2 linked regions of the Thermus aquaticus genome follow. The protein of the gene in region 2 binds, or shares a complex with, the protein of the main gene of each other region. Links are inferred from orthologs where the notes say so. Each region holds a gene or a part of one and is shown on either strand. Other genes may lie near its edges. The genes, in order: accD and accC.

Region 1 (3,147 bases), 1.1 Mb from region 2 along the record:
CCAGGAGGGCGGGCAGGGGGGCGGGGCCATGGAGGCCTGGGCCGAGGTGCGGGCCGCGGTCTTGGACCTGAGGAACCAGGTTCAGGAGCTCACCCCCGCCCTGGAGCGCGCCCTGGAGATAGAGCGGAGCCTGCCCGCGGGGCTTCCCCTTAGGCGTTACGAGGGCGTTACCTCCTTCTTCGGCATGCGGAAAAACCCCTTCGGCTGGGGCATGGAGTTCCACGACGGCCTGGACTTCGCCGCCCCTTACGGGACCCCCGTCCACGCCACGGGCTCGGGGGTGGTGGCCCAGGCGGGGTGGATGGGCCCCTACGGCCTCGCCGTCCTCCTGGACCACGCCGAGGGGTACCAGACCCTTTACGGCCACCTCTCCCGTCTCCTGGTCCGACCGGGGGAGCGGGTGGAGCGGGGCCAGGTCCTGGGCTATGTGGGCTCCACGGGACGCTCCACGGGTCCCCATCTGCACTATTCCGTTTACCGCCGGGGCGTGGCCGTGGATCCCAGGCCATACCTGGACCCCGCCTGGGCCTCCCGGTAGAATGGGGCGGATGCTGGGTAGAAAGAAACGCGTCCTCACCTACCTGGGCCCGGAAACCGAGGTCCTGGGGGACCTCAAGGCCAAGGGACAGGTGCGCCTAGACGGCCTGGTGCGGGGCTCCGTATGGGTGGAGGGGGAGCTGGAGGTGGGCTGTACCGGCCGGGTGGAGGGGGAAAGGGTGGAGGCCCAGGCCATCCAGGTCCACGGGGAGGTGAGGGCGGACCTGGTGGCAGAGAAGGTCTTCCTGGCCAAGACGGCCCGCCTCACCGGCAACGTCCGGGCCCAGGCCCTGGAGGTGGAGGCGGGGGCGGTCTTCGTCGGCCAGAGCGTGGCCGGGGAGACCCGGGCCCTCGAGGCCCCTAAGGAGGCGTGAATGGCCCTGGAGAGGCTTTTCCGAAGGAGGCGGCCCAGCGGGGAGAACCGGGACGTCCCCGAGCTTTGGACCAAGTGCGAGGCCTGCGGAGCGGCGCTCTACAAGAAGGAGCTTAAGGAGAACCTGGGGGTCTGCCCCAAGTGCGGCCACCACCACCGGATGCCCGCGGCGGAGCGGGTGGCGATGCTGGCCGATGCCGGCACCTTCCAGGAGACCACCCGCTTAAGGCCCCTGGACCCCCTGGGCTTCGTGGACACCAAGCCCTACGCCGAGCGGCTCAAGGCCTACCAGGAGGAGACGGGGCGTCCCGACGCCATTTTGGGAGGGGTCTGCGCCATCGGGGGGGTGCCCTCGGTCCTCCTGGTCATGGACTACGCCTTCGCCGGGGGGTCCATGGGGAGCGTGGTGGGGGAGGAGATCGCCCGGGGGGTGGAGCGGGCGGCGGAGGAGGGGCGGGCTTTGGTCATCGTGGCCGCCTCTGGGGGGGCCAGGATGCAGGAGGCGGCGCTTTCCCTCATGCAGATGGCCAAGACGGTGATGAGCCTGGACCTCCTCTGGGCCAAGCGCCTCCCCTACGTGGCCATCCTCACCGACCCCACCACCGGGGGGGTGACGGCGAGCTTCGCCGCCCTTGCCGACGTCATCTTCGCCGAGCCCGGGGCCCTGATCGGCTTCGCCGGGCCCAGGGTCATCAAGCAGACCATCCGCCAGGAACTTCCCGAGGGCTTCCAGCGCTCGGAGTTCCTCCTCAAGCACGGGATGGTGGACCGGGTCACGGACCGCAGGAGGTTGAAGGGGGAAGTGGTCCGGGCCCTCCGCCACCTGCACCCGGGGGTTCCCTATGGCGTTGGAGTTTGAAAAGCCCATCCAGGAGCTGGAAAAGCGCATCCAGGACCTCAGGGAGACCGCCAGGACCACGGGGGTGGACCTGGAGCAGGAGATCCGCCTCCTGGAGGAGCGCCTAGAGCGCCTCAAGAGGGAGACCTACGGGAACCTCACCGCCTGGCAGCGGGTGCAGCTGGCCCGGGCCCCCGGGCGGCCCACCACCCTGGACGTGCTGGAAAAGGCCTTCCAGGACTTCTTGGAGCTCCATGGGGACCGGGCCTTCGCCGATGACCCCGCCATCGTGGGGGGGCTGGCCTACCTGGAGGGGGAGAAGGTGGTGGTGGTGGGGCACCAGAAGGGGCGGGACACCAAGGAGAACCTAAGGCGCAACTTCGGCATGCCCCACCCCGAGGGGTACCGCAAGGCCATGCGCCTAATGGACCTGGCGGACCGCTTCGGCTACCCCTTCTTAAGCTTCATTGACACCCCCGGGGCCTACCCGGGGGTCTCCGCCGAGGAGCGGGGCCAGGCCTGGGTCATCGCCCAAAGCATCCAGAGGATGAGCCGCCTCCGGGTCCCCGCTATCGCTCTGATCCTGGGGGAAGGGGGAAGCGGGGGGGCCTTGGCCATCGCCGTGGCCAACCGGGTCCTCATCATGGAAAACGCCTGGTACTCCGTGATCAGCCCCGAGTCCTGCGCCGCCATCCTCTGGCGGGACGCCAAGGAGGCCCCCAAGGCCGCCGAGGCCCTCAAGCTCACCGCCAAAGACCTCCTGGAACTTAGGGTGGTGGACGCCATTGTCCCCGAGCCCGAGGGCGGGGCCCACAAGGACCCGGAGGCCGCCATCCAGGCCATCAAGGAGGCCCTCCTGAAGACCCTGGAGGAGCTCAAGGGCCTTTCCCCCGAGGCCCTTTACCAGGACCGCTACCGCCGCTTCCGCGCCCTAGGGGCCTTCGCCGAGCCTTAAGGTTTCTTGGCCTTGTTCCCTCAGGGTTTTCACATCCGGGCTTTAGCCTGGGGATGGAGGTGAGGGGTATGCGGAAGCTTCTCCTTTGGGTACTGGGTCTCGGAATGGCCCTGGCGCAGCAGTTGAGCCCCCAGGGCATCATCGTCAACCCGGTGCCCACGGACCTGCAGGTCAAGGTGTGGGTGGACAAGGACCCGGGCAAGCGGGGGAACGCCGTTTACCGGATCGGCGAACCCATTTTCATCTATGTGAGCGTCAACCAGGACGCCTACGTCTACCTCTTCAACATCAACGCCGATGGGCGCATTGACCCCATTCTGCCTAACGCCTTTGAGCGGGATAACTTCCTAAGGGCGGGGGAGACCCAGCGCTACCCGCCGGCGGGGGCCCGCTACCGCTACACGGTGACCGGCCCCGAGGGGGAGGACCGCATCCTGGCGGTGG
Region 2 (3,304 bases):
TCCTTTAGCTCCTTGTAAACCGCCTCCGCCACCTCGTGGCCGGAAAGGATGCGCGCCTGGGTCACCTAGTCCTCCTTGGGCACCGTCTTGATCTCTCCCTCCTGGATCCGCCGGTAAAGCCTCCCCAGGACCCCGTTCACAAAGGCCCCGGAGTGCTCGCCCCCGTAGCGGTTGGCGATCTTCACCGCCACCTCAATAAGGGGGGCGAAGGGGGTGGGCTCGTAGAGCATCTCGTAGGTGGCCAGGCGGAGGATGGTGAGGTCGGTCTTGGCCATCTGGCCGAAGTCCCAGCCCTCCACCGTCTCCTTAAGGATGCGGTCCACCTCCTCCTGGTGCGCCTTGTACCCCAAAAGAAGCCGCCTGGCGAAGGCCACCCCCTCCTCGTCCAGGGGGTCCCCGTAGGGTTCCTCCTCCCCGCCCATCTCCTCCAGGGCGTGCCTCAGGGCCTCCTCCAGGTCCACACCCCCCTGGGTGTGGGCGAAGAGGGCCCGCATGGCCAGTTCCCGCGCCCGCCTACGCATGCCCCCCCGGCCGGTACTCCACCTGGGCCACGGTGACGTTCACCGCCTTGACCTTCTCGCCGGTGGCCACGAAGAGGGCCTCGGCCACCGCCTTCTGGACCTCTTTGGCCAGCTCGGGGATGGCCGCCCCGTAGTCCACGGAGAGGACCAGGTCCACGGAAAGCCCCTCGGGATGGCGCTCCACCTTGATGGGCTTCATGCGGCGGAAGACCTCCCCCAGGGAGCGGGGGGCCACCTCCAGGGGGCGGACCCCCTCCAAGCCCTCCAAGGCGTGGGCCACCAGGCCCTCGAGGGCCTGGTCGCTGATCTCGTAGTCCACCATCACACGCCCAGTCTACAACTCCATCCGCCGGGCCACGAAGTTGGTGTAGACGGCCCCCCGGCGGAAGAAGGCGTTCTGGAGGACCTTCTGGTGGAAGGGGATGGTGGTCTTGAGCCCGGGACCCTCAATGACCGTCTCCCCCAGGGCCCGCTCCATGCGCCTTATGGCCTCCTCCCGGCTGGGGGCCCAGGCGATGATCTTGGCGATCAGGCTGTCGTAGTGAGGGGGGATCTGGTAGCCGGCGTAGAGGTGGCTGTCCACCCTGATGCCGGGCCCCCCGGGAAAGAGCAGGGTCTCCACCTTGCCGATGGAGGGCCTGAAGCCCTTCTCCGGGTCCTCGGCGTTGACGCGCACCTCTATGGCGTGGCCCCGGACCTCAATTTCCTCCTGCTTGAGCCAGAGCCTCTCCCCCATGGCGATCCTAAACTGGGCCTGGACCAGGTCCACCCCCGTCACCATCTCCGTGACGGGGTGCTCCACCTGGATGCGGGTGTTCATCTCAATGAAGTAGAAGTTGCCCTCCTTGTCCACCAAAAACTCCAGGGTCCCGGCAGAGACGTAGCCCACATGCTCCGCAAGCCTCCTGGCCGCCTCGGCGATGGCCCGCCGGGTCTCCAGGGGCAGGATGCTGGGGGCCTCCTCTAAAAGCTTCTGGTGGCGGCGCTGGATGGAGCAGTCCCGCTCCCAGAGGTGGACCACCCGCTCCCCGTCCCCCAGAACCTGGATCTCTATGTGCTTGGGCTCCTCAATGTACTTCTCCAGGTAGACGGCGGGGTTGCCGAAGGCGGCCCGGGCCTCCTCCTGGGCCTGCAGGACGGCCCTTTCCAGGTCCTCCTCGGTGTGGACCACCCGCATCCCCCGCCCCCCGCCCCCGGCCGAGGCCTTGAGGATGACGGGGTAGCCGATCTCCAAGGCGGCCCGCTTGGCCTCCTCCACGCTCTCCACCTCGTCCGTGCCCGGGACCGTGGGCACCCCCGCCTCCCGGGCCACCTTGCGGGCCGTGGCCTTGTCCCCCAGGGCCCGCATGTTCTCCGGCGTGGGGCCGATGAAGGTGATCCCGTGCTCACGGCACATCTCGGCGAAGGTGGCGTTCTCGGCCAGGAAGCCATAACCGGGATGGATGGCGTCGGCCCCGGTGACGATGGCGGCGGAGAGGAGGTTGGGGATGTTGAGGTAGCTCTGCCCGGAAGGGGGAGGCCCGATGCAGATGGCCTCGTCGGCCAGAAGCACAGGGAGGCTCTTCTCGTCGGCGGTGGAGTGGGCCACCACGGTTTTGATGCCCAGCTCCCTGGCCGCCCGGATGATCCTTAAGGCGATCTCCCCCCGGTTGGCGATCAGGACCTTCTTCATAGGGGCTGGATGAGGAAGAGGGGCTGGCCGTACTCCACGGGCTCCCCGTTTTCCACCAGGATCTTCCTGACGATGCCGGAGACCTCAGACTCAATCTCGTTCATGAGCTTCATGGCCTCAATGATGCAGAGGACCTGCCCCTTCTCCACCCGGTCCCCCTCCTTGACGTAAGGGGGGGCGTCGGGGGCGGGGGCCCGGTAGAAGGTGCCCACGATGGGGGCCCGGATCTCCACGCACCCCGGGCACTCGTCGGCCTTGGGGGCCTCGGGCGCAGGGGCCGCCTCCGCCGGGGCGGGAGCCGGCGCAGGGGCGGGGACGGGAACCGGAGCCGGAGCGGGCACCGGGGCCGCTACCTGGGGCACGGCCACCATCTGGACCTCCCCACCCCGGCGCACGGTGAGCTTGTAGTCGGGGGTCTCCAGGGTGAGCTCGCTCACCCCGTGCTCCACCAGGGCCTGCAGGATCTGCTTTAGCTCCTTTGGTGTCATACCGCACCTCGTGGCATAAAGCTTACCCCAGGATTCCCTGAGGAAAAGCTTTGCACCCGGTCAAAAAACCCGGGCCTAGGCCCGGGTCCTTACCCCGGCCGGCCTTTCAGGCCCGGCCCACGTACTCGCCGGTGCGGGTGTCCACCTTGATGACCTCCCCCGGCTCCACGAAGAGGGGCACCTGGACCACGGCCCCGGTCTCGAGGGTGGCGGGCTTGGAGCCCCCGGAAACCGTGTCCCCCCGCACCCCAGGGGGCGTGTCCACGATCTTCAGCTCCACCACCGTGGGCGGGGTGATCTTGAGGGGCCGCCCCTCGTACATGTCCCCCAGGACCGTCATCCCCTCCTTGAGGAAGCGGGCCGCCTCCACCCGCACCTTGGGCACGTGGAACTGCTCGTAGGTCTCCAGGTCCATGAAGACCAGCTCATCCCCCTCGGGGTAAAGGTACTGGAGCTCCCGCGTCTCCACGTAGATGTCCTCCAGCTTCTCCCCCGAGTTGAAGGTGCGCTCCACCGTGGCCCCGGTCTCCAGGTTCTTGAACTTGGCCACCACCTTGGCCCCGCCACGGCCGATCTTCTGGTGCTGATACTCCACACACTCCCAAAGCCCGCCCTCCATCTTC

Evidence for each region.
Region 1: the proteins of accC (region 2) and accD are in contact, whole or in part, in a solved structure (PDB 8UXZ), measured with the Escherichia coli proteins. The link is inferred for Thermus aquaticus from one-to-one orthologs.

What each region holds. Positions count from the first base shown.
Region 1 is NZ_LHCI01000106.1:669,852-672,998, forward strand. What follows is about bases 1-2,840. They hold accD (acetyl-CoA carboxylase, carboxyltransferase subunit beta), read left to right. Parts: upstream 1-911; coding sequence 912-1,769; downstream 1,770-2,840. Other genes in these bases: BVI061214_RS04635 (peptidoglycan DD-metalloendopeptidase family protein), read left to right, coding at 1-538; BVI061214_RS04640 (bactofilin family protein), read left to right, coding at 540-911; BVI061214_RS04650 (acetyl-CoA carboxylase carboxyltransferase subunit alpha), read left to right, coding at 1,753-2,703; BVI061214_RS04655 (PEGA domain-containing protein), read left to right, coding at 2,772-2,840. Also shown: more of BVI061214_RS04655, read left to right, coding at 2,841-3,147.
Region 2 is NZ_LHCI01000106.1:1,790,259-1,793,562, forward strand. The notes cover bases 25-3,021. They hold accC (acetyl-CoA carboxylase biotin carboxylase subunit), read right to left. Parts: upstream 2,194-3,021; coding sequence 856-2,193; downstream 25-855. Other genes in these bases: BVI061214_RS10485 (bifunctional 5,10-methylenetetrahydrofolate dehydrogenase/5,10-methenyltetrahydrofolate cyclohydrolase), read right to left, coding at 25-65; nusB (transcription antitermination factor NusB), read right to left, coding at 66-521; BVI061214_RS10495 (Asp23/Gls24 family envelope stress response protein), read right to left, coding at 514-843; accB (acetyl-CoA carboxylase biotin carboxyl carrier protein), read right to left, coding at 2,190-2,681; efp (elongation factor P), read right to left, coding at 2,788-3,021. Also shown: more of BVI061214_RS10485, read right to left, coding at 1-24; more of efp, read right to left, coding at 3,022-3,304. UniProt on the Escherichia coli protein: This protein is a component of the acetyl coenzyme A carboxylase complex; first, biotin carboxylase catalyzes the carboxylation of the carrier protein and then the transcarboxylase transfers the carboxyl group to form malonyl-CoA.